Regions from separate parts of the Halobacillus salinarum genome, predicted to be linked through region 1. Evidence: riboswitches for the same ligand, from Rfam matches in the RefSeq annotation. Region 1 holds a riboswitch; each other region holds the start of a gene.

What was found. Region 1 has a riboswitch for S-adenosylmethionine ahead of MUN89_RS03340 (sodium:solute symporter family protein). Riboswitches for the same ligand answer to the same signal wherever they lie in the genome.
Region 2: it holds a riboswitch for S-adenosylmethionine, as region 1 does, so the genes downstream of both, msrA (peptide-methionine (S)-S-oxide reductase MsrA) here and MUN89_RS03340 (sodium:solute symporter family protein) in region 1, are expected to answer to the same signal.
Region 3: it holds a riboswitch for S-adenosylmethionine, as region 1 does, so the genes downstream of both, MUN89_RS21500 (phosphoadenylyl-sulfate reductase) here and MUN89_RS03340 (sodium:solute symporter family protein) in region 1, are expected to answer to the same signal.
Region 4: it holds a riboswitch for S-adenosylmethionine, as region 1 does, so the genes downstream of both, MUN89_RS00410 (methionine biosynthesis PLP-dependent protein) here and MUN89_RS03340 (sodium:solute symporter family protein) in region 1, are expected to answer to the same signal.

Annotation. Positions count from the first base shown of each region.
Region 1 covers NZ_CP095073.1:602,501-610,619, forward strand. Annotated here, with positions in the region: gene MUN89_RS03320 (dicarboxylate/amino acid:cation symporter) at 1-462, opposite strand, end outside; gene MUN89_RS03325 (cation:proton antiporter) at 625-1,812, shown strand; gene MUN89_RS03330 (DHA2 family efflux MFS transporter permease subunit) at 1,848-3,257, opposite strand; gene MUN89_RS03335 (GNAT family N-acetyltransferase) at 3,423-4,289, shown strand; gene MUN89_RS03340 (sodium:solute symporter family protein) at 4,334-5,944, opposite strand; SAM riboswitch class I at 6,003-6,106, opposite strand; gene MUN89_RS03345 (substrate-binding domain-containing protein) at 6,205-7,251, opposite strand; gene MUN89_RS03350 (BtaManbiosPhlase) at 7,595-8,119, shown strand, end outside.
Region 2 covers NZ_CP095073.1:3,624,432-3,632,550, reverse strand. Annotated here, with positions in the region: gene MUN89_RS18875 (bile acid:sodium symporter family protein) at 1-636, opposite strand, end outside; gene MUN89_RS18870 (DUF4395 domain-containing protein) at 815-1,231, shown strand; gene MUN89_RS18865 (LTA synthase family protein) at 1,536-3,449, opposite strand; gene MUN89_RS18860 (AIM24 family protein) at 3,640-4,335, shown strand; SAM riboswitch class I at 4,486-4,606, shown strand; gene msrA (peptide-methionine (S)-S-oxide reductase MsrA) at 4,724-5,197, shown strand; gene MUN89_RS18850 (DMT family transporter) at 5,317-6,225, shown strand; gene MUN89_RS18845 (ribonuclease H-like YkuK family protein) at 6,257-6,739, opposite strand; gene MUN89_RS18840 (hypothetical protein) at 7,166-7,390, opposite strand; gene MUN89_RS18835 (DinB family protein) at 7,550-8,050, shown strand.
Region 3 covers NZ_CP095073.1:4,189,649-4,197,767, forward strand. Annotated here, with positions in the region: gene MUN89_RS21490 (sirohydrochlorin chelatase) at 1-130, opposite strand, end outside; gene cobA (uroporphyrinogen-III C-methyltransferase) at 134-910, opposite strand; gene MUN89_RS21500 (phosphoadenylyl-sulfate reductase) at 995-1,714, opposite strand; SAM riboswitch class I at 1,824-1,932, opposite strand; gene abc-f (ribosomal protection-like ABC-F family protein) at 2,046-3,905, opposite strand; gene MUN89_RS21910 (RAxF-45 family protein) at 4,003-4,110, opposite strand; gene MUN89_RS21510 (MarR family winged helix-turn-helix transcriptional regulator) at 4,167-4,634, opposite strand; gene MUN89_RS21515 (class I SAM-dependent methyltransferase) at 4,812-5,423, shown strand; gene MUN89_RS21520 (VOC family protein) at 5,492-5,848, opposite strand; gene MUN89_RS21525 (YegS/Rv2252/BmrU family lipid kinase) at 5,989-6,915, opposite strand; gene MUN89_RS21530 (hypothetical protein) at 7,100-7,771, shown strand; gene MUN89_RS21535 (efflux RND transporter periplasmic adaptor subunit) at 7,793-8,119, shown strand, end outside.
Region 4 covers NZ_CP095073.1:75,132-83,250, reverse strand. Annotated here, with positions in the region: gene metH (methionine synthase) at 1-954, opposite strand, end outside; gene MUN89_RS00420 (bifunctional homocysteine S-methyltransferase/methylenetetrahydrofolate reductase) at 935-2,797, opposite strand; gene metC (cystathionine beta-lyase) at 2,802-3,989, opposite strand; gene MUN89_RS00410 (methionine biosynthesis PLP-dependent protein) at 3,986-5,107, opposite strand; SAM riboswitch class I at 5,187-5,297, opposite strand; gene glsA (glutaminase A) at 5,441-6,412, opposite strand; gene MUN89_RS00400 (cytochrome d ubiquinol oxidase subunit II) at 6,530-7,555, opposite strand; gene MUN89_RS00395 (cytochrome ubiquinol oxidase subunit I) at 7,574-8,119, opposite strand, start outside.

The DNA of each region.
Region 1 (8,119 bases):
TACAATTGCAGTAAAAATAATTCCGAGAAGATTCATTTCCGTAAAGGCTGTTATGATATTATCAGGGACAATATTTAATAAGACCTGAACAACTCCAGGATTCTCGGGTGTTTCGAAGCTTTCGTTTCCGGTTAAAGAAGTACCTGACCCAGGGTTGAAAATGCTTGCTATGAGTATTCCGGCGATCATAGCTGCTGCTGACGTGATGAGATAATAGAGAAAGACTTTTCCTCCCATCCGTCCGAGACTGCTAATACTCGTCTGGTTGACGCCGATGATCAAGGTGAACAGAATGAGCGGGAGAATCACAAACTTTAATAACCGCATCAATAAATCTCCCAAAGGTGCTAATACAGCTGCGTCCTCACCGAAAATCAACCCGACGACTATACCGGCGGTTAAGGCAATGGTGATCTTTTTAATCAGAGACGCTTCTAAATAACCTTGCCAAATTTTTTTCATGCTTGAACCTCCTTTAAGATAGTTAAAATTCATGAAATCAGATAAGCTTACTCAGTATTCAGTTCTATAAAAATAGCTGATCCTTGCCATTCCTGTCAAAATCTTTGCTTCTGTGACAGGGAGTTCCTATAAAATCATTCAAATAAAAAGGAGAGATATTACGTGTCTGCTTCCCAGGTTGTCCTGTTGCTAAGTATCGGTTATATCATATTTACCATTGATAAAAAGCAAAAAAACCTTCCCGTTCCTGTTCTCCTCCTGTTGACGGGGATGATCTTATCTTTTGTTCCTTATTTTGCAACTATTCAAGTATCTGAAACGGTGATTTATGATGTGTTTCTTCCGGGTTTGTTATTTACGTCAGCCTATACATATTCTCCTCAGGCGCTGCGCAAGTATGCCGGTATTATTGGTGTGCTCAGCACCGTCGGTTTAATCTCGACAGCTTTATTGCTGGGATTGCTTATGTATGTAGTCGCTGGCTGGTTTTTTCCTATTTCCTTGGCCGGTGCTTTTCTCGCTGCTTCCATTCTGACTCCGACGGACCCTGTCTCTGTAGTCTCAATTCTGAAGCAGTCATCAAATGACCCGAGTGTCGCTGATGTTGTGGATGGGGAGTCGATGATTAATGATGGAACGAGTGTCGTGTTATTCGGGGTGCTTGCAGGCATGTATGTCAACAGTCAATCTTTTCATATATGGTCCTTCTTTGGCGAATTTCTTTATGTATCTATTGGAGGGATCGTTCTCGGACTGGGGATAGGCTGGCTTTGCAGCCGGGCCGTTCATATTACGCATCACAAACAGTATCAGGTCATGCTCAGTATTGTCACTGCCTATGGGATCTTTCATCTGGCAGAACATCTCGGCTTTTCCGGAGTACTGGCTACGGTAACAGCCGGGATCATGATTTCCTGGGAGTTTGACCACATGAATAAAGAAGATCATTACAGGGAGGCCCTGGCTGGGTTCTGGGATGTTGTGGAACCATCGCTGCTCTCGCTTGTGTTTTTATTAATTGGAATTGAAGCTACGAAATACTTAACGTCGATTTCCTGGATCCTTGCCATTGTCATATTTATGGGCTCCGTTGTAGTAAGGTTTATGGTGGTTGCTGCTTCCATGCAATTATTCAGCGGATGGCGGGAATTTATTGATTGGAAACGGGCTTCGCTTATTTCGTGGGCGGGTATACGGGGAACGATGTCTGTGTTCCTTTTGTTAAGCCTTCACGCCCAGCTCCTTGGAAAAGGGGATCAACTATTGTCTATCAGTTTCGCGGTAGTCGTGCTGTCATTAGTCCTGCAGAGCATCGGGATTTATCCTTTAGCTAGAAAAATGGTGAAATAAAAAATCTCCCGTGTAAAAACGGGAGATGGATTTCACTATACACCGTATTCTTTTTCCGGCTGGGAATGCTTAATGAAAAAGGCTAAGATGACACCGACAAGGGCGATAAGCGTCGCAGCGATAAAGGAAACGTTCACGCCGTGTATCAGACCGGTGACTCCTTCCGATGGATGCGCCTGATTCGTCATAATGGAGACGAGCAGAGCGGTACCAACGGCGCCGGAAACCTGTCTCATCGTATTGTTCATTGCTGTTCCGTGCGGCATTAAATGCTGTGGCAGCTGATTTAACCCTGCTGTAGTTACAGGCATCATCACCATAGCTATCCCGAACATTCTTACTGCATTCACCACAGCGAGGTACGTGAATGTGGTCTCGGGAGTAATGTCTGTGAACATATAGGTGGAAAAGGCAAGCAGCGCAAGTCCGATAACCGCCAGCCACTTTGCGCCAAACTTGTCAAACAGCCGCCCGGTAATCGGGTTCATAATTCCCATGAGCAAGGCGCCTGGAAGCAGCATTAAGCCTGATTCGAATGCTGTGAATCCAAGCATGTTCTGCATAAGGATCGGCAGGATAACCGCTCCGCCAATCATCGCAATAAAGGTCACCATGCCCAGGGCCGTCGTTAACGTGAAAATCTTATACTTGAAAATCCGGAATTCAAGAATGGGTTTTTCAAGTTTCAATTGGCGCAGGATAAACAGCGTCAGGGCTATCGCTCCAACGATGAGCGAAATAATGACCTCAGGGTGTCCCCAGCCTCCATTACCAGCTACACTAAATCCGTAAAGCAATCCTCCGAAGCCGAAGGTCGATAAAATAATTGACAGTGTATCCACGCGAGGAAACGTCTGTTTGGTTACGTTCTTTAAGATAAAGTAAGCAAGGAACATATCTAAGATAGCGATCGGTAAAATAATATAGAATAAACTTCTCCAAGGAAAATGCTCGACTAAGTATCCTGACAGTGTGGGCCCGATAGCTGGAGCAAAGGCAATTACTAACCCGAACATTCCCATCGCTGCCCCTCGCTTTTCAATCGGGAAGACAAGAAACAGTATGGTCTGCATAAGCGGAAGGATAATTCCCGCTCCTGATGCCTGCAGAATTCTTCCTAATAAAAGGACAATAAAGTTTGGTGCGAGCGCACAGATGAGAGTTCCAACTGCAAACAGTCCTACGGCCGTCATAAACAGTCTCCGTGTTGTAAATCGTTCAATTAAAAAAGCAGTAATAGGGATCATGATGCCATTTACTAGCATAAAAATCGACTGCAGCCACTGGGCCGTATTTGCATCAAGCTGAAGGTCAGCCATGATTTTCGGCAGCGCAGTAGCAAGCAATGTTTGGTTTAAGATTGCAACGAATGCACCAGAAATTAATACAATCATCAACGGTACCCGGTTGATGGCTTCCTGCTGCTGTGCTTGTTCTTCCGCCATGTCAATATTCCTTCTTTCTTTTCAAATAATTACCTAACAACTGATTTTAGCACACTTCCCTGCTTTCTTTTAGTAACCTGCTCACAGAATGAAAAGAGGAAAAAATTTATTTATGTAGAAACCATTAACGTATTCTTTACAATATGTCCGGAAGGAGAAGATTTCATGCTTGCATTCAAAACGCTCAATGAGGTGCCCCTTAAAGAAGCGGCTGAGATTTGGAATTTATGTTTTGAAGGGTATTCCATGAATGTTTCTGTCACTACTGAAGGGCTGATTCAACGGTTCACAGCTGATGGGCTGTCTGTTGAACTTTCTTTTATTGCTTACAAGGATCACAAGCCGGCCGGCATCGTGCTGAACGGAATCCGGGAGCAGCAGGGGAAAATGCGCGCCTGGAATGGAGGGACAGGCATCCCTGTTTCCTATCGGGGGAAAGGCTTAGGCAGGGAGCTGATTGAACATGCCTTGCAGCTTTATCAAGAGCGCGATGTAACCACAGCCAGTCTGGAAGCGCTCAGCGATAACGGGAGAGCGATTAAGCTCTATGAAAAAATGGGTTATAAAAAGATAGAGACTCTGCTTTTTTTACAGCAGGAAGGTACACTTCAAACAGCTGCAAACCAGCAGGGTTTCCAGTTAGAGACGTCCATCGCTTCACAAGCTCAGTACCTAAAGTTTTCTCCTAAGCGTGTGCCGTGGCAATGTCAATGGCCGTCGCTCCGTCTGGACGGTGAGCTTGCCGTCGTGAAGAAGGAAGGAGAAGTGCTTGCTTATCTGTTATATAAACGGCGCTATGACGAAGAGGGCAGGTTGAAAACGATTCTTTTGTTTCAAACAGGCGGGGAGGAGCAGCATCCAGCCTATCGAGAAGCTCTGGAGTTTGGACTAGGGCGGATCTTTCAGCCGCGCATCCATTGCAAGCGGATGACGTTTAATTTTCCTGAATCCAGCTGTACCGCTGTAAAGCTCTTGAAAGGTCGAGGATTTGAAACGAGCATGCGACAGGTTTATATGGAGAAAAAACTGTAAAAAAAGACGGCTCGGAAGATTAACTCCGGCCGTCTTTCATTTGATTAAACGATTTTTGAATATTCTTCTTGCGTGTGATTTGCCGGTTTAGTAAAACTCATGCAGGCAATGAACAAACCGGATACAATCAGTGTTAACACAAGTCCGAGTAAACCCGAACGGTATAATTCGTGAAAGAAACCCGCGGTGAGAAGGATTAAAACGACTGCTCCAGCTAAAGCATACGTGCCCAGATGCTTGACGGATCCTTTCCATTTCCATTCGTTAGAAGAATCAAGCAGGCTGATGAAAACAATGGTCACGATGTTGGCGATCATTCCGATCCACACCGGATGGATGTTCAAATAAAAGCCATTAATCGCCCAGCCGCCAAGGTGGTACCAGAGAAGGCCGGCGGCAGAGCCGGTAAATAAGGAAACAAAAGCGGCCCGCTTCGTTACGACCGGCCAAAAAATAGCTGCAACAACTGGAGCGAAGGTGGCAGAGTTCCGCGTCACCCAGGCAAGCACATTCCACCATGCCGATTGTTCTGCACGCAGCATAGCAAATCCGATCATAAGCAGAGTTAATAACAGCAGGGACCATTTCGTGTACTTGACCAGCTGCTGTTCAGTTGCTTTCGGGTTGATTGCCTTCCCGACGTCCCGGCCAAGACTGGTTGCTCCGGAAAACTGACACGGAGCCCCCCAGCTGAGCGCTGCTGCCCAGAAACCGAGGAAAAACAATCCAACAAGCGGGGCGGGAAGTGTATCCATCAAGTACATAGGAACGGCGATCAACCCACGTGTTTCTCCAGGGACAGCTTGGGCTGCAGCAAGCCCGAATAAAACCGCGCCGGCAATTAAAGGAATACCTAACAGAGAAGCATAAAGCAGACCGTTACGTCCCTGTTTAGCCGTTTTGCAGGAAAGTGCCATTTGGAAGGCGGCCTGGGCAAGGATGACATTGAATAAAAACGTGCCAAACCAAGCAAGGATGGTTTGCATTCCGACACTGCCGACATGGGCATACTGAGGTTTTTCCTGAAACAATTCCTTCAGTCCGTCGACCCCTGGATTTACAAAGAAAGCGTAGGTGCCGATGGCAAGCATGATGAAAAAGATCACGACATTGCTTAATTGCGTCAATCCAACGGACCACATGCCGCCGAACTGTAAATATGCAAATAACAAAGTCGCAGTGAGCACGACAGACCATACAAGAGAAATGCCTGTAAAAACCGAGAGCGCTGAAGCAAAAGCTAATGCGGTAGCGACCGACCACATCGGAAAAGTGAATGCCGTAATGGCACCGGCTAAGCCGCGGACTTTTTCTCCGTACCGGTCTCCGAGCAGACCGGAAATCGTGACAAGTGCTTTTTTCCTGAAAGGTGCAATCAATACTAAAGCGATAATCAGGACCTGCACGGTTTCTGCAACCCCGTACCACACAGCTGAGACTCCGTGAAGATAACTCAATTCAATAATGGCAATATAAGAGGAACCCGAAAACAATCCCGTGATACAAACGGTAACAAACAGCGTATTAAAGCTGCGGCCGCCTACAAAATAGCCATTTCCATCGGCGGCTTTTTTCCTTGCGACCTGGCTGATAAAAATTAAATAAACGGTATAAACAAGAGCAAACCCGATAAACCAATAACCAACCGTCGTCATAATAAATCCTCCTTTTCAATAAAAAACGGCCACTTCAAAAGGAAGAGGCCGTTACTCTTCCTCATCTCTCAGACTTCTGTCTGCTGGAGTTAGCACCTTGTCATTATGGACAGGTTGCTGCAGGATCGCGGGACCAAGTTCCTCCCCTGCTCTTGATAAGGATGTATTCCGTATAAATTTGTCTAACACATTACCGCAGTAAACAGATAAAGTCAATGCGATTTCATGAATATAGGTTGAAAGAAGGATTCATCTATTTGTTAGTCTGCTACTTTGGACGGAGCAGTGCTTACGGCTTTGCTGGTTGATTCTCCCGGCACCAGCTTTGCTGGGAGGAGAATTTCCTGACACGGTTCGTCCTTGTTTGCCATCCGCCAGATCAATCGGTTAACGGCGGTCCGTCCAAACAGTTTAAGGTCAATATCCATCGAAGTAATTCTTGGTGTAGAAAGCTGCGAGAGCTGGCCGTTATCGAAACTGCAAATAGAAACATCATCAGGCACATGAATCCCGAGCTGCTTTAATCCGGAATTGACTAGATAACCAAGGCCGTCGTTGACGCAAAACCAGGCCGTGGGCTGTTTGGGGAGCTGTTCGATAAAGCGGTTAATGACGTCATCTTCTTCACGGGCATCTTTAAACAAAAATTCCTCGTTTACAGGAACGTTGTAATCCTTCAATGCGAGGAGAAACCCTTCCAGACGCTCCTGGTAGCTCGGAGAAAAATCTACGTTTCCTACATAGCCGATATTCTTATGGCCAAGCTCTAATAAGTGCTGGGCGGCTCTGTATGCCCCGAAGCGGTTATTGGTAAGAATGGCATCAGCTTCAATATTAGGGTGATGGTGATCGACTAGAACAGTCGGTACACCTGTATTAATGACTTCCTGAATATAATCATTGTTTAAATGGGAGAGAATCAATACGCCATCAACCGAACGATCTTTTAAAAAGGATGGCAGCGATAAGCTTTCTTCGGACTTTTTATTAATGGACTGTAATAATAAGTTTTTCGTTTGTTTCTGGGCTTCTTCTTCAACCGTCAAATAGATTTCACCAAAAAAGCTTTTCATGGAGAAAGCAAATTCAGAAGCAATCAATCCAATATTTCCTGATACAGCAGACTCCGCGTCGTTTGCCTGAGAGCCTTTCGGGACGTAGTTGTATCCCAGCTTATCGGCGGTTTTGTAAACTTGTTTTCTTGTAGCATCACTGACTCCGGGTTTTCCGGTTAATGCCTGGGATACAGAGTTCTTCGATATATTCAGCTCATCGGCAATATCCTGCATGGTCACTCTTTTTGCCATAAAAGGTTCAACCTTTCTATTAGATGATTCGTTCATTTGTAACGTTACAAAACAATATACGTTAATTTGATCAGTTTATCAATAGGTTTGCTTATTTGTAGCTATTTTAAGAATATTTCGATCAACCGTTGACATTACAAGTTAACGGTGTATAATTCTTTGTAACGTTACTGATTGGCGTTTTTGTTAACGTTACAAGTAATTTGTAATCATGGGCCAGTTATCATTATCTTACTAAAATTTGTTAATCGCTTCCAATTCATTGAGGAAGCTTTACTTATTCACAAACATGAAAGGGTTTTCAGAAAACTACTATATGAAGCTTGGAGGAGAAAAAAGCATTATGAATGTAATTCGATTTCAGGAGAATCCACTGATCACTCCGCAGCAGGTGAAGCCTTATCACAATGACCATGAAGTGATTGGCGTTTTCAACGCAGGAGTAGCTGAATACAATGGCGAAGTCCTTTTGCTTCTAAGGGTGGCCGAACGCCCTTTGACAACGGACAAGGAAGTAATTAAAGCCCCTTATATTGATTTATCGAGTGGAACAGGAAAGCTGCAGATGGCAGAGCTCGATCTAAAGGATCCCCGCTATGATTTTTCCGATCCACGATCGATTACTTACGCAAAGAGTGGGAGAGCAGCTTATTTAACTTCTCTTTCCTACATTCGAATCGCCCGCAGTAAGGATGGCAGGCATTTTACAATTGATGATGAACCATTGATCTACCCTGAGAACGAACGGGAGGTGTGGGGCATTGAAGACCCACGGGTCACACAGATCGATGATACGTATTACATTCAATATAGTGCAGTTTCGCCTGAGGGTATCGGAGTTGGCCTTATTTCAACGAAAAACTTCTCC
Region 2 (8,119 bases), 1.2 Mb from region 1:
TCCAATGACCGCTGCGACTATTGCTACAATGGCGATCACGGATACAAGAGGAAGCACTTTTATTCCAGCTTCCACTTTATTTCCGAGAAGAGCTTTAACAATAAGTCCCAGCACAATAGGTACAATCACTATTTTTACAATCGATAGGAATAATGCCGAAGCAGATACCGGCAGCCATTGACTGGCAAATAATAATATGAGAGCAGGTGTAAGAAAAGGAGCAAGCAGTGTTGAAACTGCCGTAATTGAAACAGATAATGCGGTATCTCCCTTAGATAGATAAGTCATTACATTAGAAGAAGTCCCACCAGGACAGCACCCTACTAAAATAACCCCGACAGCCACTTCTTTTGAGACGGGCAGTACGGAAACAAGTAAAAAGGCAATCAAAGGCATCATAACAAACTGAGCAGCTACACCTATAGCTACGTCTTTAGGACGCTTAAATACCTCCTGGAAGTCATTTTTTGACAAAGTCAATCCCATACCAAACATGATTATTCCTAATAATGGAACAATGTAGGGGGCAATCCAAGTAAATCCTTCCGGAAAGGCGAAGGCTAAAATGGCAAAAAGTACCACCCACAAGGCAAAGGTGCTTCCTACAAAGCTGCTGATTCTTTCTAAGCTTTTCATTTTTTCACTCCTTATCTATGTAAATATAATTTCAAATTATACTCTCTTTTCAGAACATTTGAACCATTATGTCAGGGAAAAAAATGAAAAGAAATACTAAAACTTTATGTACGGAGTATTTATCTTTAATCCGACTAAAACACCATGTATAATATGTATTAATAAAGGAGGAAGGTATTTGAGTATTCCAAAACCGCTCGTGCAACTTAATCAAGCTTTTATTGTTATAAGTGTTTTGGCCGCTTTGTTTTCTTATAAAACAATACTCGTTATTCCATTTGCAGTAGGTGTGTACACGCTGTTTACTAAACATAATCCAGTTATTAAAGCTGGGAAATGGTTTTTAAGAAAACCCGCTCACCACTACGTTCCAGAGGACAAAGACCAACAGTTGTTTAACCAATGGATTGCAACGATCAGTCTCGGATTAGCTCTGATTTGCTTTTACGCAGGCCAGCCTTTACTAGGGTATGCCTTTGCATTGATGGTCACTGGGGCTGCGGGAGCTGCCCTTTTAGGCTTCTGTATAGGTTGTACAATACGTTATCGATTTATGATGTGGAAGTACAAACGATCGCGTACTTCTTCTGAGTAAACACGCCTGCACAAAAACAAGTGATACAGACGGAAACCCGAACCATTTACGTATTGGTTCGGGTTTCCTTATTTCAGCTATACATGTGTACGTACCACTTCGTCTACATTCTCCGCTTTCAACCAGGGTCTTCGACTCGTGCTCTTACTGAATTTGTTTGTATTGACTACACTTTCAATCGTCCTTTGATTTATACGATTTTCATAGTTGTCTTTTAATAGTCCTAGTTCTGTCCATAGTCCTTTGTTATTACAAGATTCATATAAAAAAAGCTGGAGAAAATGATTTCTCCAGCTTTCCTTCTTTATTTTGATTCTTCTTTTTCTTTATCCGCTTTTTCTTTCTGCTCGCTGTCCATAAATCGTAGTAGATCGCCGTAAACAACTTTATCGGAATAGTCGAGTTCTTTATCCGCTTTTTCTTTTAGAGGTGCGCAGGTTTCTGCCTCAATTTCTTTCTCTGTTGATTTGTCATAACATTTGTTGCCTTCAGCAGCATACACATACTTATCGGTAACAACACTGCCATCACGAAGAATAGTAAAGTCTTCCCGGTTTTTAGAGAACAAGTCTGTGCCAAACTGGACATCATTCTTCTCATCAATTCCAAGCAAGTGAAGGATGGTGGGTTTCAAATCAATTTCTCCACCAACAGTATGCATATCTTTCCCTTTCATACCAGGGATGTGAATGATCAATGGTACTTTTTGAAGCTGGACATGCTCGAATGGACGAATATCTTTACCAAGGATCTCACTCATGGCACGGTTATGGTTTTCAGATATACCATAGTGATCCCCATAAAGAACGAAGATCGTATCTTTGTACTGTCCATTTTCTTTCATAAGCTTGAAGAACTTTTTAATGGATTCATCTTCATATCGAACCGTTTGGAAATAACGGTCTACAGAACCATCTCCGGTGTTCGCAGGTTCTATCATTTCCATGTTCTTATTATTGGTAATATAAGGATAGTGGTTCGTCATCGTAATAAACTTGGCATAATAAGGCTGTTTTTCCTTATTTAACATAGGCATGGACTGTTCGAAGAATGGAATATCCTTCAGTCCATAGTTTACAGAGTTCTCGTCTGTAACGTGGTATTCCTCTTTAGAATAAAACTTGTCATAGCCAAGGGTTTGATACATGACATCCCTGTTCCAGAAACTGTCATGGTTTCCGTGGAAGACAATTGGATTGTATCCATTATCCTTTAATATCTCAGGTGTTGCATTATATTCATTGCTGGCATTTGTTGTATATACGGCGCCACGCGGCAAGCCATACAGAGAGTTGTCAATTAAGAACTCTGCATCTGAAGTTTTACCTTGTCCGGTATTATGATAGAAGTTATCAAAGTAAAAGCTGTCATCGGCAAGATCGTTAAGGAACGGCGTAATCTCCTGCCCGTGCAGTTTACGGTCCATGACAAAGTTTTGGGTGGACTCCAATGAAACAAGTACGACATTCTTTCCTTTTGCTTTCCCGAAGTATTTACCGTGCACACCCATTTTCCCTTGCTGGGAGTTCACGTAGTTCAAGATTTCGGTCAATTCGTTACTATCTGCGAATACACGGCGTGATGAAGTTTTAGCCGTCATGACACTATCATAGACGTGATAATTATAGATTCCTAGAAGTTTTACTAGTTTTGCTCTGTCAAACGTACGAACGAGCAGTTGTGGACGTTCTACCTCAGCAAGGCTTAAATTCACTGCTGCAAACCCAAGAACAGCTGCATAAACCATTGCAATTGTACGTTTGCGGAATTCCATCGCTGGACGTGTTTTTTTACGCATTACCCATACGAGAAGGATAACAACGTCAATCCAATAAAGGATGTCCATTGGATGGGTAAGGGCTTTAGTGCTTCCGCCAAGATCTCCGAAGTTTTTATACTGCATGAGAACGGGTAATGTAATAAAATCATTGAAAAATCTATAATACACTACATTGGCATACAACACGAAAGACATAAGGAAATAAATCGTCATAAACGCTTTATTTCGTTTTTTCGGTGAAAAGAAAAATGATAGTCCTAAAAAGAAAAGAATAGAACTAATCGGAGTGATGACTAATATGAACTGTTGAATACCATTTTCAATATCTAGAGTAAACGCTGTTTGTAAGGCATAGTAGGTTTTTGCCCATAGGAACACTATGGCTGCTGCAAAGAAAACCCACCCTTTGTTTAAAAGTTGTTTTTTGTCCTGATTCATGATGAACCTCCTAAATTATTCTTTCATGAATTGTATAATAATATAAATTAACAAAAATTTTACATTAAGTAAACAAGTAAGAAGAACTAAATTATGAAAGATTTGTTACAATGTACTCTTATGAAACTTAACCCATTTTACACACGTATAAACCTAAAAGTCAAAACAAATTTAGAAAGGGGTAGATGATATGACAACATTTTCCATTAATGATTTTGTATCCCAAACGAAGCAGGATGATGCAGAGAATGAATTTTTTGAGCTGGAAACCCCTAGAATACTAGAAGTAAATTTAACCGATCGTGTATGGGCGAAAGCAGGTTCCATGATTTCTTATATTGGTCAAATCAAATTTGAACGTGAAGGAATCCTCGAGCACGGAGTTGGGCGGATGTTTAAAAAAGCCTTTTCCGGCGAAGGAACTTCATTAATGAAAGCAGAAGGTAGCGGACGTCTTTACTTAGCCGATCAGGGTAAGAAAATTACTATTTTTGATTTGAACAATGAATCGATCACTGTAAATGGAAATGACCTGCTGGCATTTGAGCCTGGTATTGAATGGGACATTAAGTTAATGAAGAAAGTCGCCGGGATGTTATCTGGTGGTCTCTTTAATATTACGCTGCAAGGTACCGGGCTGGTGGCTGTCACTTCTCATTATGAACCGTTGTCTTTACTTGTTAGTCCTGGAGAACCAATCATTACGGATCCTCATGCCACAGTTGCCTGGTCCGGCCATCTGCAGCCGGAATTTCGCACGGATATCAATTTGAAGACTTTTTTTGGCAGAGGTAGTGGAGAATCGATACAAATGGAATTTTCCGGCGAAGGATTTGTCATTGTCCAGCCTTTTGAAGAAGTGTATTCGGAAGGACGAAATTCATGACTTAATGAACCGATGTTACAGGTGGTGCAACCGCCGTCATTTTATTTCCTCGACAAACATACATTAATTAATAAAAAAATTTCGTGCTTCTTCCTTTACTTCAGAACGAAATCATTGTAAGATGAGAACTATCAAAATAATAACGGAAACTTCTTATCCAGAGAGGCGGAGGGACTGGCCCTTTGATGCCCGGCAACCATCGATTCAATCACTGATTGAAGAGAACGGTGCCAATTCCTGTAGGATGTGTAAGCATCCTAAGAGATGAGAGGATCGTACGGATATTACGACCCCTTTTCTTATTTGGATAAGAAAAGGGGTCTTTTTGGTAGTTTAAACCGTCCAGCTCTCGAATGAAGAAGTTGCGTTAACGAAAGGAAAGATGAGGATGGCGACAGCGATTTTTGGTGCAGGATGCTTTTGGGGAGTAGAAGCCTTCTTTGAAAGGTTTGAAGGGGTAACAGCCACTGAAGTGGGGTACACAGGCGGAACTGTACAAAATCCAACATATGAACAAGTGAAGACTGGAGAGACAGGGCATGCAGAAGCTGTGAAAATTACTTACGACCCTTCTATCATTACTTTTAATGAACTGGTAAACATATTCTTTGAAGCCCACGACCCAACCTCCAAGGATCAGCAAGGTGCAGATATCGGGCATCAGTACCGTTCAGTTATTTTTTATAACGATGCAAGTCAAAAATATATTGGAGAAGAAAAGATTAAAGAATGGGGTCAAAAAGGAATTTTCAAACGTCCAATTGTGACAAGATTGCAGCAAGCAGACACTTTTTATAGAGCTGAGGAATACCACCAAAAATATTTTCAAAAAAATGGATCAGTAGCTTGCGGGATTGGCTGATCAAGCAAAGAGCCTTCGAACGGCTCTTTTTTTATTGAGCAATTTAAGCAGGTTACGTGAAAAGAATTTTGTCCTATAATTAGCTATGGACAGTTCGTAACTTTTAAGGAGAGATACATATGCGGCTATATGTGGCGCTTGGAGCTTTAAGTTTAATATGGGGATTATCGTTTGTTTTTATCAAGTGGCTGGTCGAACCAGCAGGGCTGTGGGGTACTGTTTTTATTAGGTGTACTGCTGGAGCTGTGGTAGTACTTCCGCTTCTATGGAAAAACAGGCGGGAATTCATTCGACGGGTACCGTATCAAGATTTGTTGGTAGTAGGAGTGTTTAATGCAGGACTCCCTTGGGGACTAATTGCCCTTAGCGAGACACAAATCAATAGTACTACTGCCGCTGTACTTAACGCTTTAACTCCTATTTGCACAGCTTTTATCGGCTTTTTGTTTTTCTCAATCAAGCTGAAGCCCCAGCAGTGGGGAGGGGTGGTTCTTGGGTTTCTAGGAATTCTCGTCCTTATGAATTTTGAGGCAGGGGAATTATTGAAAGAAAACTTTATTGGGATGGGAACGATGATCCTTGCTGCGATTTGTTATGGATTCTCTTCCCAGTACACAAAGAAGAACTTACAAGAAACTGGAGTTTTGTTGATTGCTGCATGCACATTAACTGTCGGAGCCATAGTCGGTCTCATAGGCATGGGAGTAACTGGTTCATTTAAGGCATTTGTCCATGTGCCATTTTTAGATCCGAAAGTATTAATTGCCATTATTGGTCTAGGTTGTTTTGGCTCAGGGATCGCTCATTTACTTTTTTATTATCTCGTTACAAGAGGCAGTGCGGAGTTTGCTACTTCAGTTACGTATTTAATTCCAATTACAGCCATGATTTGGGGCTTTATCTTATTGCATGAACAACTAACAAGCCGCCTGGCTCTAGGATTAGTAATTATCTTTACCGGAGTTTACTTGGCTGGCAGAAAATCCGTCCGTTTCAGGACGGCCATTAAATCAAAAAAAGCCGGCTGAAACCACAAAAAAGCAGCATTAATTAGCTGCTTTATTTCGTATATCTGTTCGCATAGCTGCTGGCTACGATAGAATCAGGTTTGATTTTGGGTTCGATGCCCAGGGATTCGATTCTTGCAATCATTTCATTTACATAAACACGGGTCCTGTTTCGGTCCCCTGCACCAATATCGATATGGCCTTCCATAGTAAAAGTCGAACCTTTATAAATATAAGGAAGGATCAGGTCAATAAGCTGATTAATTTTGTCCGGAGTAAATAAGGCAGCTACTTCTTCCGTTAAAGTGGTCTCAAAAGAGATTCTTTCATGAAGGACGGTCATTTTTCTTGGTATTTTCACTTTACGGAAACAGGCCCATGCCCCTTTTCCTACCCTTTGAATGACAATTCCAGTGATGAATAATGTATAGTCACGGTGGATTTGGGAATCTGTACCTAACATGAGCCTGTAATTTCCTAAGGGGTCCGAGCTTACAAAGCGATAGATATGTTCATACACTTCTGAAAAATTCATCTTGTCCCGGGCAATGTTCTGAAAAGTAAGTTGCTGGTCCACTTTAAACACCTCAGTAATAGAAATGATCTTTCTGTTATTTCAAGCAGTATTACTAGTAAATGGTGATCCGTATAATGTATGAAAGTGTCAACTGCAGTAAAGATCTTACCCATAGTGTATGTTGTTTTTATTCATTCGTCTGGATGATCCCGGCTCATATCCTATTTCATTCGCTGTCCATAACAATTTCCCTTCACAAAGAGCGTAGCATTGCCTTCTTTTTTCAAAACCTTAACAATTTGTCCGGTTAAGTAAGGTTTAATATAAGATAGTATGCCTAGTGTACTTCTTATTATTCAAATCCCTCACTTTATCCTTGATTACTATCAACATATGAAAAAAAGAAGAAATCATTCCTTTGTAAGGCTTATCTGAACACTTAAGTTAGAAAACAAACACCCAAAAGAGAATGACAATAATAAGAAATGTTATGGCATAAATCAGTGTAAGAAGTGGAATACTTGAATGCTTATCCGCTTCTACCAGGCTCTTTACTTCTTCTTCCTTGGATTTTTCTTCTCTATTTAACACGCGTCTGGCGATCCAAAGAGTTCCTATTAAAGCCGCCGCACAAAGAATGGCGATAATCAAATAGTAAATGGAGTTCATTCTTCTCCCCTCACTTCCTCCGTAAGTATTTCCATTATAAAGGGAATTCCTTCCGTAAAGCGAAAAGTTAGTTTATTTATGCGTAATAAAGGTAATAGACGTTGAAGCCTAGAAATGAATATTATAATGAATTCATAATCCAGGGTGGGAGGCTGCGCAATGTATCAATCTTTGAACGGGTTCTTTGCTTCCTGGGAATTTGAATGTGATCAAACAAAAAAGTTGTTTCAATGTTTATCTGATGAAGCTTTGCAGCAGAAAATCACAGCAGATGACAGAGATTTAGGGAGAATCGCCTGGCACTTAATTATTTCGATAAAAGAGTTAATGAATCACACAGGATTAAATATTGAAGCACCCGAAGAAGAGGAAATTATTTATTCAGCTTCCGTCATCATTCAAGAATACGAAAATACGTGTGAATCTTTAAAGAAAGAGATTTATACGCAATGGACAGATCAATCTTTACAAGAAAAGAATTCACTGTTTGGCAAGGAAATGCCCAATCGTTTTTTTCTCATGACCCTGATTCGTCATCAGATCCACCATCGGGGCCAGATAACGGTGTTGATGCGTCAAGCTGGTTTAAATGTCCCTGGTATCTATGGACCATCCAGAGAGGAATGGGGCGCATTAGGAATGAAAGTCCCTAAAGTATAAAAGTGGAAATCTTTTATTATTGAAAAATTGGCGGTGGCACTGTTTTATTCATTTATTTGAAAATAGCGA
Region 3 (8,119 bases), 650 kb from region 1:
AACAACCCTCTTGAAGCGGTGCATCTACTTGATGCTTGAGCAAATCAATAAACTTCAATGCTTCCTGCTTAGCGGCTTCCACCCTGCTGCCATGACTAACATATAATACACCTTGCAATGGGTAAGTCACTCCTTATCCTACAAATGCCTGGGTTTTAGAATCCTCTTCCAAATGAAGCTGTTCAAACCATTGCAGCTTCTCTCTTAGTGTAACAACCTCACCAACAATAATCATGGAAGGATTAGTGATATGATCCATTTTTTCCGAAATATCAGCCAGGGTGCCGACCACCGTTTGCTGACGGTTCGTCGTTCCCCAATGAACGAGAGCGATCGGTGTTGTGGCCGGACGTCCAAATTGAATCAATTTATTACAAATCTCAGGAAGCTTCTTTACCCCCATATAAATACACAGCGTATCAATACTCTTGGCCAGGTGATGCCAGTACTGATCTTCCTCCGCTCCTAACTTCGTTACTCCTGAAACGAACGCCACAGATGAACTGAAGTCTCTATGAGTAAGAGGAATTCCGGCATAGGCAGGTGCGGCAGATCCAGAGGAGATCCCAGGCACGATTTCAAAAGGAATTTTCCGCTTGGCTAACTCCTCCGCTTCTTCTCCTCCACGTCCAAAGATGAATGGGTCTCCCCCCTTCAGCCTGGTCACGGTTTTCCCTTGAGTCGCGTAATTACATAACAGCTTATTAATATCTTCTTGACTGAAAGAGTGGTTATCGGGGCTTTTTCCACAGTACACAAGCTCTGCTTCCGGTTTTGCATAAGTTAAAAGCTCTTCATTGATAAGTCGGTCATATAATACGACGTCTGCTTTCTGAATGGCCTTTAAACCTTTGACAGTGATTAGTTCCGGATCACCAGGACCTGCTCCAACTAAAAATACTTTTCTCATGATTCCACTCCATCCTTAAAATGATTTTGAAAATCGCTGTTTATTACTACTCTATGAAATGAACGGACCGAAAACTTCTAAAGATCACTCTCTTCCATGGAGACCGCATTCGGTTTTGTCAAAGCCGCTCCATCGGCCTTCCCTGGAATCCTCCAGACTCCCCGTTGGGAAAGTACATGGCTGGCAGCCGATACTCGGATAGCCTTGATCATGCAATTCGTTGTAAGGCAACCCGTTTAGTCGGATATAAGACCATACATCATCCCAAGTCCAGTGAATAAGCGGGCACACCTTTAAGGATTTAAAACGATCATCTTTGTTAATAAAATCCGTTTTACTACGGATCGGCGACTGTTCTCGTCGAAGGCCGGAAATCCAGGCAGGAACTCCTGTCAGTACTTCTTCCAACGGCTTCACTTTTCTTAAATAACAGCACTGGTTTGGGTTTCGCTCCCATAAGGCGGGACCATATTTCTCTGATTGTTCATCGATGGTTAATGACGGTTTTTTCATTTCTATTTGAAGCTTAGGATATTTTTCCTTGACTTTGTCAATTAATTCATAGGTTTCTTTAAAATGTACACCTGTATCAAGAAATACAACCCTTGCATTTTCTTTGACTTTTGAGATTAAATCAACTAAAACAATTCCTTCTGCCCCAAAGCTGCAGGCATACACAATCGAATCTCCAAATGAATCATACGCCCACTTTAACACCTCGGCTGCCCCTTTTGTTTCATCTACAGGCTGTAACTGTTTAAAAGGATCGCCGGGGAAATGATCATAGCTGATACTATTTGTCACGTTTCTACCCCTCCAAGCTCAGATGAGCTGTGAATTAATTCTCAATAAAAAGTCCTCTTCTTATCATATTAAGAAGAGGACTTTATCGTTCGTCACTAAGTGGGCGCTCTTCTTATCTTCCAGACAATCATTTGTCCGTAGGAGTTAGCACAGTGTTTGATCATAAACCTGTTGCCGAGGCTTCCAAGGGCCTATCCCTCCACCTCTCTGGATAAGAAATCATTGTAGTTCGATGATTTAGTTAATGATGGTTATCATATGATGAATTGAACAAAATGTCAACAGCTTGTACAGAGAATGCTGTTTTTCCTGTTTTTATCCATTTACCGAATCAGGCTTCCATCCATCGTTCGTATAATTTATCGATGTCTTGAGCGAGTGCTCTTTTTTCTTTTTCAAGCTTTTCAATGTCGGAGCTTGAAGTCTTTCTTTCCATTTCTTCCTCAATAAGCGCCAATTGCTGCTCCTTTTCTTCGATCTGGACTTCGAGACTTTCCGGCCGGCTGGAGGGAGATTCCGGCTTAATCGCCGCCTTCACAGCTTCTTTCTTTACTGTCACAGACTTTTGTTCTTCTAAAAGCGCGTTCCAATGATGATTCGTTTCTTCATAGCTTCCAAAATACCTGTGGAGCTGTCCGTTTACTAAATAAGCCGTTTCGTTAAAGCATTGATTCAAGAAATAACGGTCGTGGGAAACGCATATGACCGTACCTTCAAAACCTTGAACGGCGTCTTCGAGGACTTCCTGGGAATCAATATCCAAATGATTCGTCGGTTCATCAAGCACGAGAACATTAATCCCTTGATGCATAAATATAGCTAACTTTAACCGCATCCGTTCTCCACCGCTAAGCTGCCCGATTTTTTTAAAAACATCATATCCATAAAACATAAAGCCAGCTAATATATGCCGCGCCTGTCCTTCAGTTACTCGAATAAAGCTTCTGAAATAATCAATCATCCGCACGTGTTCATCATTGTCTTGAAGCGGATTTTGAGCTAGATAGCCAAACTTTGCAGATGGGCCTGTGCGAATGGTTCCTTGATCTGGTTTCTCAACTTTTAATAACAACTTTAATAAGGTGGATTTTCCGCACCCGTTTTCTCCAACAATCGCAAGCCGGTCCCTATATCGAATGTGTAAATCAAGATCAGCCAAAATATTTCTTGAAGCATAGCTTTTGTGAAGCTTTTCAGCGACTATAATGTCTTTGCCCATTCGATCTTTGGTATGGAAAGTTAAATTCATTTTTTTTGGGTCGATGAGCGGTTTGTCGATTTTTTCCATTCGTTCAAGGGCACGCTCCATGCTTTTGGCTTTCTTAAACAATTTTTCATTTGGAGGATTTGCTTCATTTGCCCATTGCCTTAAACGTTTAATGGCTTCTTTCATTTTTTTTATCTTTTTCTGCTGCTCCTGGTATTGATGAAACTCTGCCAGCAGCTTTTCTTCTTTCTGCTTTTCATAAGAAGAATAATTCCCTTTGTAACGGTCAATTTCTCCTGATTCAATCTCCATAATGCCATCCACTGTATGATCAAGGAAAGACCGGTCATGCGAAATCATACAGACGGTCCCATGATACTGTTGAATATAGCCTTCCAGCCACTCAATGGCTTGTAAATCCAAATGGTTGGTCGGCTCGTCAAGTAAAAGCAAACCTGGTTTTTCCAAAAGAATTTTGGCTAAGCCGAGTTTTGTCTTTTCTCCCCCGCTCAAATGTCTGCACGATTGGTTCAGCAGAGACTGGATATTTAATCCTTGAGCTACCTGGCTGATCATGGATTCCATTTCATACCCTCCAGCCCTGGTAAAGCGATCCTGCAATTCCCCATATTGTTTTAAGGCTTTCTCCATCTGTTCCGGGTCAAGCATCGCTGTCTCTAATTTCTTCATTTCTTCCATCATTTGTTGAAGAGCATGAAAAGCGGACTTCAAATAGTCATAGCCCGTATCATTCCGTTCTTCTGGAATCTGATGCAGGTAGCCGATCGATAGCCCTTTTTGTATGAACAAGTCACCGCCATCTAAGGACTCCTCCTTAGTCAGCAGACGAAACAGTGTTGACTTACCGCTGCCATTTCTTCCTACCAGCGCGGCTTTCTGCCCTGCTTGCAGTTCAAAGTTCAGTGCTTGAAATAATTCATTTCCCCCAACAATTTTATAAGCATTTTTTAAAGTAATTAACATTTTCATTCCTCCTAAAGACAAAAAAAGCCAGAGGTCCCGTTACCTCTGACTTTAGTCCAAACAAATATAAATTCAGGTATGAGACGTTTCCTTTTCATTATTCAACTGTAAAAGTGGACATACGTGTCCCTTGTACAGTTGCTTCATGAAAAATCGCACGGATGAAATGCAAAAGCTTCTGATCAATCGCGTGCTTCGGAAACATCTTCATACCCCCTTTTGTCTTTAGAATTACTCTCATTATAACGTAAAGATAAATGCTTATCTAGGCTTTTTTTGGTCCGCATACGTACCGAGTTTCTTCAGAAGATTAATGGCCTGCTTCTTCTCTTCTTCAGACAGCCCTGCAGTGATCGCTTCAATCTGTTTCCAATGATCAGGAAAAATGCTGTGCAGCAATTCTCTGCCTTTTTCAGTAATGGAAGCAAATGTAATTCTTCGGTCTTCTGGGCAGGGAATCCGTTCAAGATACCCTTTTTCTTCCAATTTATCCACCACGTAAGTAATGCTGCCGCTGGCTAAAAGAATTTTCTCTCCAATTTTTTGGAGCGGCTGGTCGCCTTGATGGTATAACAGCTCAAGCACTCCGAACTCCGTTGGGTTCAAGTCATAACGCTGAATATCATCCTTCACTAAGTCGGCAATGGAACGCTGTGCTTTTGATAATACGACAAATAATTTCAATGAGGGGTCTTCTTTTTTCTGGCGGTAGAGATTTTGATCGGTCATGCTACTCGCGTCCTTTCTAGGTAGGCTGCTAATAAGGTTAGTATAGATAGAGTGATTTTACACTGTCAACTTTCGTAAACGAGCTGTATTTTGAAGGGTGATTTTTGGTTTCCTCCAATGGTTGTGTCATAATGAATACGATTCCCTATTTTACCATACAGAAAGCGGTGACACGAATTGGTAAAAGATACTGGAGAACGCGTCATTCCCGAATTTATGAAACCGACTAATAATCTTCTCCTAGAACATATAGCCCGTTACCAATTCGCATTAGCTTATATGAAAGGCCGAGTTCTTGACCTTTCCTGCGGATCCGGCTATGGCACACACATGATTGCTAAGGAATGTAAAAGCGAAATTGAAGAAATCATTGGTGTGGATATTGATGAGGAGATCCTTGAATACGCCAGAGGAAGGTATTACCATCCAAAGTCCCGGTTTGAAGCACACGATGCAGTTGATTCATCTTTGATGGAAAAAATCGGGACTTTTGATGTGATTGTCAGTTTTGAAACATATGAGCATGTGTCAGACGAGGAAAAATTGCTGCAAAATTACTACCAGCTGTTGAAGCCTGGAGGCACACTGCTGGTATCAACCCCGTTCGGTGAAGGAAGAGGGATTCCCTGCGGCTCCCCTTTTCATTTTCATCAAATAACCGCAGATCAATTCAGAGAACTGTTTTCCAACTACCAGGAAACATCATTTTATTATCAAAAAGGAGTCCTGATCGAGCCTCCAAGAGAAGGTGTCTACCACCCTTTAGGAATTGCCGTGTGCAAAAAATAAAGAAAGAGCCATTATTTTGACGGCTCTTTCCTATACCCTGAAACCTCTGTAAAATATTTCCTTGCCACTTATCGAATATCTCCACATACCATAACTACATGCCCATCGGGATCCTCAATGTTGAACCAGCCGAAATCACCGTGCTGCTCAATTTCCCTGACAATTGGAACCTGTTGTTCTTTTAGATCCTCATAAGTTCTTTTCAAATCGTTCGAACAGAAATTGAACACCGGGGTCTTAATTGGTTCAAATTGATAGGAGGGATCATTACAATGATCGTCAATCGTGAGATAAGAACCTTCCTTCGTCGGAAGATTGTACACGGGAGATTGGACGTCTTCCTCACGAAACGGCAGACCCAGCAGCCAGCTGTACCAAGCTGCTGACTTCTTTAAATTTCGGGTATGTATAAAGACACCGTGCACCCGGGGGTTACTGTTTTTTCCATGATTTCAGCTCCTTCCATAATCATCCACTTCTACTTTTTCGTCACATTTAAAAAAACTCCTCCCTATAAAAAACTCCCGCTCATTCTTTTGAGCAGGAGTCGATGAATCCTCCAATTTTACTCAGCGCGATTGTTTAAGCGGAGCGCGTTATCTCCGCCTGTTAGAAAAGTGAAGTGATCCGGGAGAACTTCGATCGTAGAATCGGTTTTTCCATGGATTTCTCCATCCATATCCACGTCTTGTTCCGGTTCTGTGCTGACCTTTATTTGTTCTCCCTGCATATGAGAGAGCTCCTGGAATCTTCGTTGTTCGGCTCCAGGCTGTCCCATCGTTAGCAGTTCCCTGAAAGAGGTTAAATTAGAATTTTTGATAATTAATACATCAAGCTTGCCGTCCTGTAAATGAATCGTAGGGACTGGAAGCTGACGTGTGCCAATGAACTGTCCATTTAATACGAGGATCATAACCGCTTCTCCTTTTATCGTGTCCTCATCCACTTGAATGGAAAAATTAAAAGGAGCTGCCTGATTAATTGTTTTCAAAGCACTAATAAAATAACTGAGCACGCCAAAACGATCTTTCTGTCCTTCATCGATATTAAAAGAAGTCTGTGTAACTAAGCCGATCCCCCAGAAGTTGAGAAAGTATCCTTCATCAGCTTTTCCTGCATCTACCTTTCTCTCTTCTCCCTGAATAATCGCACGGGCAGCCTGCTGCATATTCTGAGGAATATCCAGTACCCTGCTGAAATCGTTGCAAGTTCCTCCTGGCAGGATTCCAATCACAGGAGGATTTTCCACTTCCGCTAGAATGTTGATGCATTCATGCAGCGTACCATCTCCTCCAAGAATAAAAAGGACTTCTACCTGCGGAGCTTCTTCTCTGCAAGCATTCTGAAACTCTTCTAATGAAAGGGTTTGAATGATGGACAATTGTTGTACTTCCTGTGAAAGGATAGGTATAGTTGCCGAAAGGTTTTGTTCAAGCATCCCTGGTTCACTATTTCCGTTATATATATATAAACCTGTGTTGTAACGAGGCATTCATGATCTTCCCTTCAAAGTGACATTACAACTATGATTTCCTTTTCAGTTGGAAATGAAACTATCGTCCCAGTAAAGATTTTTCTCCTTTCGATTTCCCAACAAATAGCAGGTTCGTGTAGCAAGGAATGACAAATTCAGTTAAAATAGGATAAGAATAGACAGACAAAAAAGGATGGACGGCATGACTTATTCAGTTAATTTGTTCAAACTAATGTTCCGCCGCAATGATTACTTATTCAAATTAAATGAAGCAGAAAGAATTAAAAATGTATATAATCTATTATTCTTGCTTTTATTAGGGACAATTCTTACATATTTATGGTCGTCCTGGATTGGTCTCGGAACAGATCCGATTTCCGCCAATATGGCAGAGTTGAATCGAATTGAATACGAGTTTCGAAAAGCCTGGTTTTTACTTGGCCGCGCAGCCTATTCTTTCATTCTTTTTATTTTCGTTATCTTCATCGCTTCTTTTTATTTTTGGCTCTTTAATGATACTTCTTATAAAAAATTATTTATCGTCCAGATGAACGTGTTAATGATTATGCTGCTGGAAAGGGTAACCTGGATTCCACTGATGGTTTACGCTGGGATCGACTGGTACGTTTCTCCCTTCTCGTTTGGGGTAATAGCCTCTTATGTCACAAGCCAGGATTGGCTGGTTTATTTTTTTGGCGCCATTTCCATTTTCCAGTTGTTTATCATCTGGTATCAAGTCAAATGCATCTCCTACCTCTCTTCCACCAAAATCGGCTGGATCTGGACAGGAACCATCATTTGGCACATTCTTCTATGGGCAGGAACAGCAGCATTATCCTACTATGATCTGTTTTTGCTCTACCTAATCAGATAAAATAGCCGAGGTGATAACGAGATGAAGAGAACCAATTACAAAGGGAGAATTATTGGAATTGCTATCGTTGCTTTTATCACAGCCAATGCTCTCTTAATCTACTTTGATGACAATGACGAAGTCGATCGTAAATCATACATTAACCAGTGGTCCAAATCCATCACCTACGATCTGTACAATACGCTCGATACTAAAGGAGTTCTGGCCGCCGACGCTTCCAATTCTGTGTACTTTGATAAACAGACAGGGGCCTTTCAGGAATTTCTTATTCAAGAGGGTGACCAGGTCGAAGAAGGGGACGACCTTTATACATATGAAGTCAGCGATTATACACAGCAGCAAACAGAG
Region 4 (8,119 bases), 530 kb from region 1:
TGGATGAGAAGCAGGCGCTTGTCTTGGAGCACCTCCGCGCACCGCTGCCGCAATGGCTTCAATATGTGCCGGGGTAGTGCCACAGCAGCCCCCGACTACATTCAACCATCCTTTCTCAGCGAACCCGGCGATCTTTTCCGCAAGCGAGGCCGGGGTTTCGTGATAATTGCCTTCCTCATCCGGCAGCCCTGCGTTCGGATAACAGCTGACCGAGGTCGTAGCAAGATTGGAGAGGGAGCGCAAATGGTCACGCATAAATTCCGGGCCAGTCGCGCAGTTTAACCCCACTACGGTGGGATTCATGTGTTCAAGGGACAAATAAAACGCTTCGATGCTTTGCCCGGCAAGCGTCGTACCCATCGGCTCAATTGTTCCTGAAACCATAAGCGGAAGCTTCGTTCCTGTTGTATTAAACGCCCGGGTTATGCCGACGTAAGCGGCTTTTACATTTAACATATCCTGTGACGTTTCCAGTAACAGCAGGTCGACACCGCCGGCAATTAAGCCTCGTGCCTGTTCCTCGTAGGCTTCACTTAACGCTTCAAAGGTCGTGCCGCCAGTTACGGAGAGTGTTTTCGTTGTTGGGCCCATGGCACCAGCAACGAAGCGGGGCTTTTCGGGAGTGGAATAACGGTTAGCGGCGAGCTTTGCAATTTCAGCTGCTTTTTTATTAATTTTTTCAGCTAAATGCCCGAGGTTATATTCATCAAGAACCAAATTCGTAGCCCCGAATGTATTCGTTTCAATAATATCTGATCCGGCTTCAAGGTAAGCCGCGTGAATCGAGTCAAGCAGACTCGGATAGGTGAGATTTAAATATTCATTACACCCATCATATTCTTCTCCTCCAAAGTCTTCAGGGGAAAGATCTGCCTGCTGAAGCATCGTACCCATTGCTCCATCAAGCACCATAATTTTATTTTCCAGCTGTTGGTTAAACAATGTGGATGCCATTCGCTGTCTTCCTTTCTTGCTGTTCCTTTGTTTTTTGTTGAATGTAGTTTGTCAGTTCCACCGTCATCTCGTAGCGGAGAAAAGGAGTGATTAAGTAGATCCCGTTAAATAAATCAAGGGCTGCATCAATGAGGGATTTGGCGATCGCAATCCCTTCTTTCTGCGATAACTCAGAGTCATGGCTGTACAGTTCCATTCGCTCGCGAATTTCAGGGGACAGACTGATACCAGGGACTTCATTATGAAGAAATTCTGCATTCCGGGCACTCGTCAATGGCATAACTCCAAGGTAAATGGGGGCTTTTATATGTTTGGTAGCATCATAGACTTCGAGTATTTGTTTTTCACTGTAAACGGGCTGACTGATAAAATAATCGGCTCCGTATTTGATTTTCTTTTCAATTCGTCCGACTGCTCTGTTTAAATTGCGAACGTTTGGGTTGAACGCACCCGCAACAGAAAACGACGTGTTTTCTCCTAAAGGTTTACCGGAAAAGGAAATCCCTTTGTTAAGCTGCTTAATGTAATAGATTAAATCGAAGGAAGATAGGTCATAGACAGAAGTTGCCCCTGGAAAATCGCCAATCTTCGTAGGGTCCCCGGTTACTGCCAGCACTTCATTGATTCCGAGTGTATGCAGACCCATCAAGTGGGATTGAAGTCCGATTAAATTTCTGTCCCGGCAGGAAATGTGAACGAGCGGATTGATGTTAAATTTATTATGGATGAGTGTAGCGGCTGCCGTGTTGCTGATTCTTGGGGAGGCAAGCGAATTATCGGCAAGCGTAACCGAGTCCACACCGGCTTCTTTTAACGCTTTTGCTCCTTCAAAGAAACGCTCGGTGCGAAGCCGCTTCGGCGGATCTAATTCCACTATAATCGCACGTCGTTCGGCTGCGATTTCATGAAGTTGGGGGCTGCGCTCCTTTACCTGGACTTCGGTTTTAGGCTGAACTTTCTTTTCCGGCACGGTTTTAGATTGAATGGGTGCTTTCCCTTTAACGGAAGCAGCAATGGCTTCAATATGTTCTGGAGTTGTGCCGCAGCACCCTCCGATCAGCCGGGCTCCCTGCTCGTATAAAGCCAAGGCGCTTTTTTTGAAATATTCGGGATCAGTCGGGTAGATTAATCTTCCGTCATCATAATCCGGAAGACTGGCATTTGGATAAGCAGAAAGTACGGCTTTATCAGGGAGGGGCACGTCCTCCAGTGCCTGGATCATATGATAGGGACCAAGGCGGCAATTTACCCCGATGACATCTGCACCGTTATTTTCAATTAATTCCAAAGCTTCGTTTAACGGAGTTCCGTCTTGGAGTACACCAGGTTCATGCATGGATACTTGAGCAATAACAGGCAAATCGGTTTCTTTTTTGGCGATGTGCAGAACTGCAAGCAGTTCTTCCAAGTCAAAATAGGTTTCAAAAAGGATGGCATCGACTTGTTCGAACAGCATGCAATAGAGCTGTTCACGAAAGCTTCGCTTTATTTCTTCAAGGGAGGTGGTTTGTTTTTGGATTCCGCGGATACCGCCGACAGTTCCCGCAACATAGCATTGATCTCCCGCCGCCTGTTTAGCAAGCTTGATGGCAGCCGTATTGATTTCCTTTACTTGCTCTTCCAATCCATAACGGGCAAGCTTCACGTAGTTAGCTCCATACGTATTCGTCTGAATAATTTCGGCACCTGCGTGAACATAGGCTTTGTGAACATTCAGTACTTCCTTGGCATGGGAAAGGTTCAGCTCTTCAAAACATTGGTCAATGCCGTAAGAATACAATAGCGTTCCCATCGCTCCATCACCGATCAACGTCCGCTCGTTTAGTGCATCTATTAGTTTCATAGATTTAACCACCTACCTTTGCGGCTGCAAGTGGAAGATCTTCCACCTGATTGAGAGCCGTTTCGAAATCACGAATTAAATCCTCCGGCTGCTCCAGTCCGACAGAAAGACGGAGGAGGCCGTCTGTGATACCACGTTTCAAGCGTTCTTCGCGAGGCATAGAGGCATGGGACATGCGGGCAGGGTAGGAAAGAATCGATTCCACTGCCCCGAGACTTACAGCAAAAACCGGGATTTCCAAGTGCTTGGAAAAATCTTTGACGGCTGCTTCATCTTTCAGTCTGAAGGATAACACAGCGCCAGGGCCTCCGGACTGGTAAGAATGTGTGGAAGCGCCTGGGTGCGATGTGAAGCCGGGATAATACACTTCTTCTACTTTTGGATGCTGGGTCAAATACGATGCGATTTTAAAAGCTGACTCAGAAGACTGCTTCAAGCGGCAATGAAGGGTTTTAAGTCCTCGAAGGACGAGCCAGCAGTCATGGGCTCCAAGAATCGATCCGAAGGCATTTTGTAAAAACCCCAGCTGGTCGGCAAGCCTCTCATTATTTACGACGGCGAGCCCGGCCACAACATCGCTATGGCCGGCGATAAATTTCGTCGCACTGTGAAGCACGACATCTGCACCGAGTTCTATTGGCTTCTGCAGAGCAGGAGTCATAAATGTATTATCGACAAAGGTTAAGCAGCCGTGAGCTTTGGCAAGCTTGGATACCGCACGGATATCGGTAATGTTTAATAACGGGTTCGATGGTGTCTCAATGTACACAACCTTTGTGTTCGGCTTGATAGCAGTAGCCACGGCATGCAAATCAGTCATGTTTACAAAGCTGTGATCGATTCCAAACTTAGTCAGTACATCTCGAATCATCCGGAACGTACCGCCATATACATCCTCAGAGATCACGACATGATCGTCTTGCGACAGCAGCATGAATGATGTGGAAATAGCTGCCATCCCCGAAGCGAAAGCAAAACCGTAAGAGCCTCCCTCGAGACTTGCAATCGTTTCTTCTAGCGCCTCGCGCGTCGGATTTCCGGACCGGCTGTAGTCATATTTGCCAGGTTGGTCAAAGTCCTGCTGGTGGAACGTAGACGCCTGCTGAATCGGGACGCTGACCGCCCCCGTTTCTGGATCGAATTTGTGCTTACTGTGCAAAAGACGTGTTTGAAATGAATGTTGTTCCGTCATTGGATAAGTTCCTCCTTTACCAATTGAGTTAATGCCTGATTGAGATCTCCAAGTAAGTCGTCAATATGCTCGACTCCTACGGAAAAACGAAGCAGTCGGTTGCAGACTCCGTAGCTCGTGCGCTTTTCTTCTGGTATATCCGCGTGGGTCTGTGTAGCAGGATAGGTAATAAAGCTTTCGACTCCTCCTAAGCTCTCCGCAAACGTAATCACTTTAAGACTTCTGAGAAAAGGATCCACACAGTGTTCAGATTCGAGTCTGAATGAAACCATTCCACCACGGCCCGGGTAGAGGACGTGGGTAACTGCACGGTGGTTCTGCAAAAATTCAACGACTGCTTTAGCATTCTCTTCATGTTGGCGCATCCTTAAGGCCAGTGTTTTCATCCCTCTCATCAAAAGCCACGAATCAAACGGGGATAATACGGCACCGGCAGTATTTTGATAGCTGCCCAGCTGTTCGCATAGCTCTTTGCCTTTGCCGATAACCAGCCCGGCTAAGACGTCATTATGACCGCCAAGGTATTTGGTCGCACTGTGGATGACGATGTCTGCCCCTTCCTGTAAAGGTTTTTGGATATAAGGGGTAAAAAGGGTGTTATCAACGATAAGCAGCAGGTTATGCTTTTTAGAGATTTTTGAAATGCTGGGAATGTCAGCGACGTGCATTAAAGGGTTAGTTGGGGTTTCCACGTAAATGGCTTTTGTTTTATCCGTGATCTGTTCTTCCAATGCCCCTAAGTTGTCGCTCCCACAGTAACGAAAATTGACCCCCGACTGCTTGCGGACGTGTTCAAACAATCGATAGGTTCCTCCATACAAATCCTCCGAAACGAGAATTTCATCTTGATAAGTAAATAGGGAAACAACCGTTTGGATAGCTGCCATACCTGAACTGAACGCATAGCCTGCATCGCCGCCTTCAATTTCTGCCATCGTTCGCTCCAGAATCGCACGCGTCGGGTTGCCGGTTCTTGCATAGTCAAAGCCGGTCGATTCTCCGATGCCCTTATGCTGATAGGGAGTAGAAAAATGTACGGGTGCATTGATGGAACCCGATGGATCCCCATTATTTTTTCCTGTATGCACAAATTGCGTTTCTGTATGAGGGGTAGTCATGATCATTCTCCTTTAGTGATTTTATAAAAATAAAAAAAGCCTTCTATAAGAAGAAGACTTTGGAATGTAAGGGTCCTTCTTCTTATCTTCCAAGTTGATGAATCAACTTGCTGGAGTTAGCACCATTCTGGTCAAACCAGTGGTTGCTGAGGCTTCGCCGGGCCAGTCCCTCTGCCTCTCTTGATAAGAGAAATACTATGAACTTGTTTAATTAAAAAGCTTTCTCACTAATCTACACTACTTTTTATCATTTTACAACAGAACAGAGCGAATTATTTGAATTTTTAATAAAGAATTCATTCTTTTCTTTTTTCTTAAAGACAAGACAGAAGGTTAAACGCCGCCCGATATTCCTCTTCCATAAATATGGCCATCCCCGAATAAGTTCAGCTCCAAATCCTGCGACAGTTTCCGGAGCAGCGCACCACCTGCCGTACTGTTGCCTTTTTCATCTATGGCTGGCCCGACAATCCCGATGCCCATCAACCCGGGAACCACCCCGATAATACTGCCTGAAACGCCGCTTTTACAAGGGAATCCCACTTCTACTGCGTGCCGTCCGGAAGAATTGTACATGCCGGAAGTCATCATTATGGCGTTAACGGTACGCAGATGGTTAGCGGGTATCAATTTTTCATCGTTATCCGGAGCTCTTCCCCCTCTCGCCAAAAACAACCCGACCTTTGCAAAGTCATCACAATTCATCATCACCGAATTAATTCGAAAATAAAGATCCAGAGCTTCTTCCACATCGGTTATTAAAGTACCAACGCTTTCCATGAAATAAGCAAGTGCCCTGTTTCTTGCCCCGTTAGCTTTTTCTGCTTCATAAACTTGTTCGTTCAAATGGAGTTCCTGGTTGTCGGTCACACGTTGAAGAAAGTGGAGGTAGCGTTCAAAGCGGTTATTATTATTGTGTCCTTTAATCAAGGCGGAGACGGCTATCGCTCCGGCATTAATCATTGGGTTAAAGGGTTTACTTGTATCATAGGATTCAAGCTGGCTGATCGAGTTGAAAAAATCGCCCATCGGCTCCATGCCTACAGCTTGAAACACACGGTCCTTACCAAAGTCGTGCAGAGCAAGCATGAGTGAAATAATTTTTGAAGTACTCTGCATAGGGACAGTTTGCTCCCAGTTTCCTCCTGTAAACTTTTGTTGGTCTGTGGTTAGGATCGTGACTCCAAGCAGGTCTTTTTTTGTGCCATCTAAATCAGGAAGGGAAGTGTTCACTTCTCCTTGGGCAGCAAACGGCATGCTGTCTTCTACAGCGTCCTCTAAGTAGTCGTTATTAAGCTTATGCATTATCCATACTCCTTACTTAGAAAAAATAGTCATTTCTGTTAAATTACCCAGCCATCAGCTTCTATAATCGAAGGACAAAGGGAAAAAGCCATCGATCATCCCGATAGCTTCAAATCTTTATTCCTGTTTTAAATAGCGGCGATCCTTTAAGAAAAGTTTCCAGAACAGGATGAAACCTGGGATGAGAATGGCGAAGCCAATACCGTAAACAACCAGCAGCTGATAAAAAATAGTAGGGTTCGTAAATCCTTCTTCCACGGTTAAATGAGGGTACACTAAGTAGGGAAGATGGGCAGATCCGTACGCATAAATCGCTGCTCCGTATTGCAGCATGATTAAGATAACGGCCGGCCGTGGATGTCCCCGGTATTCTTTATACCGTTTCACGAATAAAAATCCATATCCTACAAGAAAAAAGATCAGTGAAACGATAAACCAGTCAGGATTGGCTTGTATTTTATTTACAATCCAGCCGGCTTCCTGAGGCATCGCAGCAATAGTGAGCACAGCAACAATAATGGATACAGGGCCGAGCCAAAGCGCGTGGCTCCGGTATGTTTGGAAAGCTGACCAGTCGTCTGCTTCTTTAGCATAATCCATTAGAAATACCGAAGAAATAAACAGCTCGGTAGATAAACCGAAGGCGACATGCATATAAAGGGTTGGATCTTTAAACAGATTTCCATAGTGGAGCTGAGGGTAGCCATTCTCAAATTCGATAAATCCGCCTAAAGTAATAGGGAGGATACTTACGAGCAGCGCTGGGATCATCAGGCCGGTAATTCCTGATGTAATCCTTAGAATGTTTTTAAACTTTTGAGCATGGTGGGCAAATACCATAAAAGTTGTCCGAATGGTCAGCAGGATAAGGCCAAGGCCGACAGGAACAAGCAAAAGACTCCCAAGCATCGTCGTTGCAAAAGGAAAAAAAGTAACGAGAGCAACGACTAAAATGACAAAAAACACATTGGTGATTTCCCACGTAGGAGAAAGAAACCGGTTCGCGATTACTGAAGCATTGGTATGTTTGTTTTTTCCATAAACCATTCCCCAAAAACCAGCGCCGAAATCCAGCGATCCTAAAATGGAGTAAACAAAAAGAAAGCTCCATAGGATGGTAATCGCAAGGGTTGATGCTTCCATAATTGTTCAGCTCCTTTTTTAAGATTCAGCTTGCGGAAGTTCTTTGCTGACTGGATTCCGTTTGAAATAAAATCGTAAAACGAATGCTGTCACAAACAAAAGCGTTAAGTAGAGGGAAATAAATAATAGGAACAGTATGCCGACACTATTGGACTTTGTTGCTGCTGTGTCCGTCCGGAGCACGTCATTAATGGTCCACGGCTGTCTTCCAATACAGCTGAAGCACCAGCCGGTTTCGATGGCGATAATCCCAAGCGGGCCGCCTACGACAAGCAAGGCAAGAAGCCAATTAGGAAACTCCCGTTTTAAAAGTAATTTCCAGGCAAGGGCGAAGAAAGAGAGTACGAGCAGGATAGAACCGATGCCCACCATCACGTTAAATAGAATATGGATGTAGAGCGGCGGCCACAGATCCTGAGGATATTCATTCAGTCCTTTAACCTCTGTATCAAAACGGTTCCCAGCGAGAAAGCTTAGCGCCGATGGGATTTCAACTGCATATTTTACTTCCTGATCCTCAAGCGATGTATAGCCGCCGATCGATAATGGGGCATACCTTGTCGT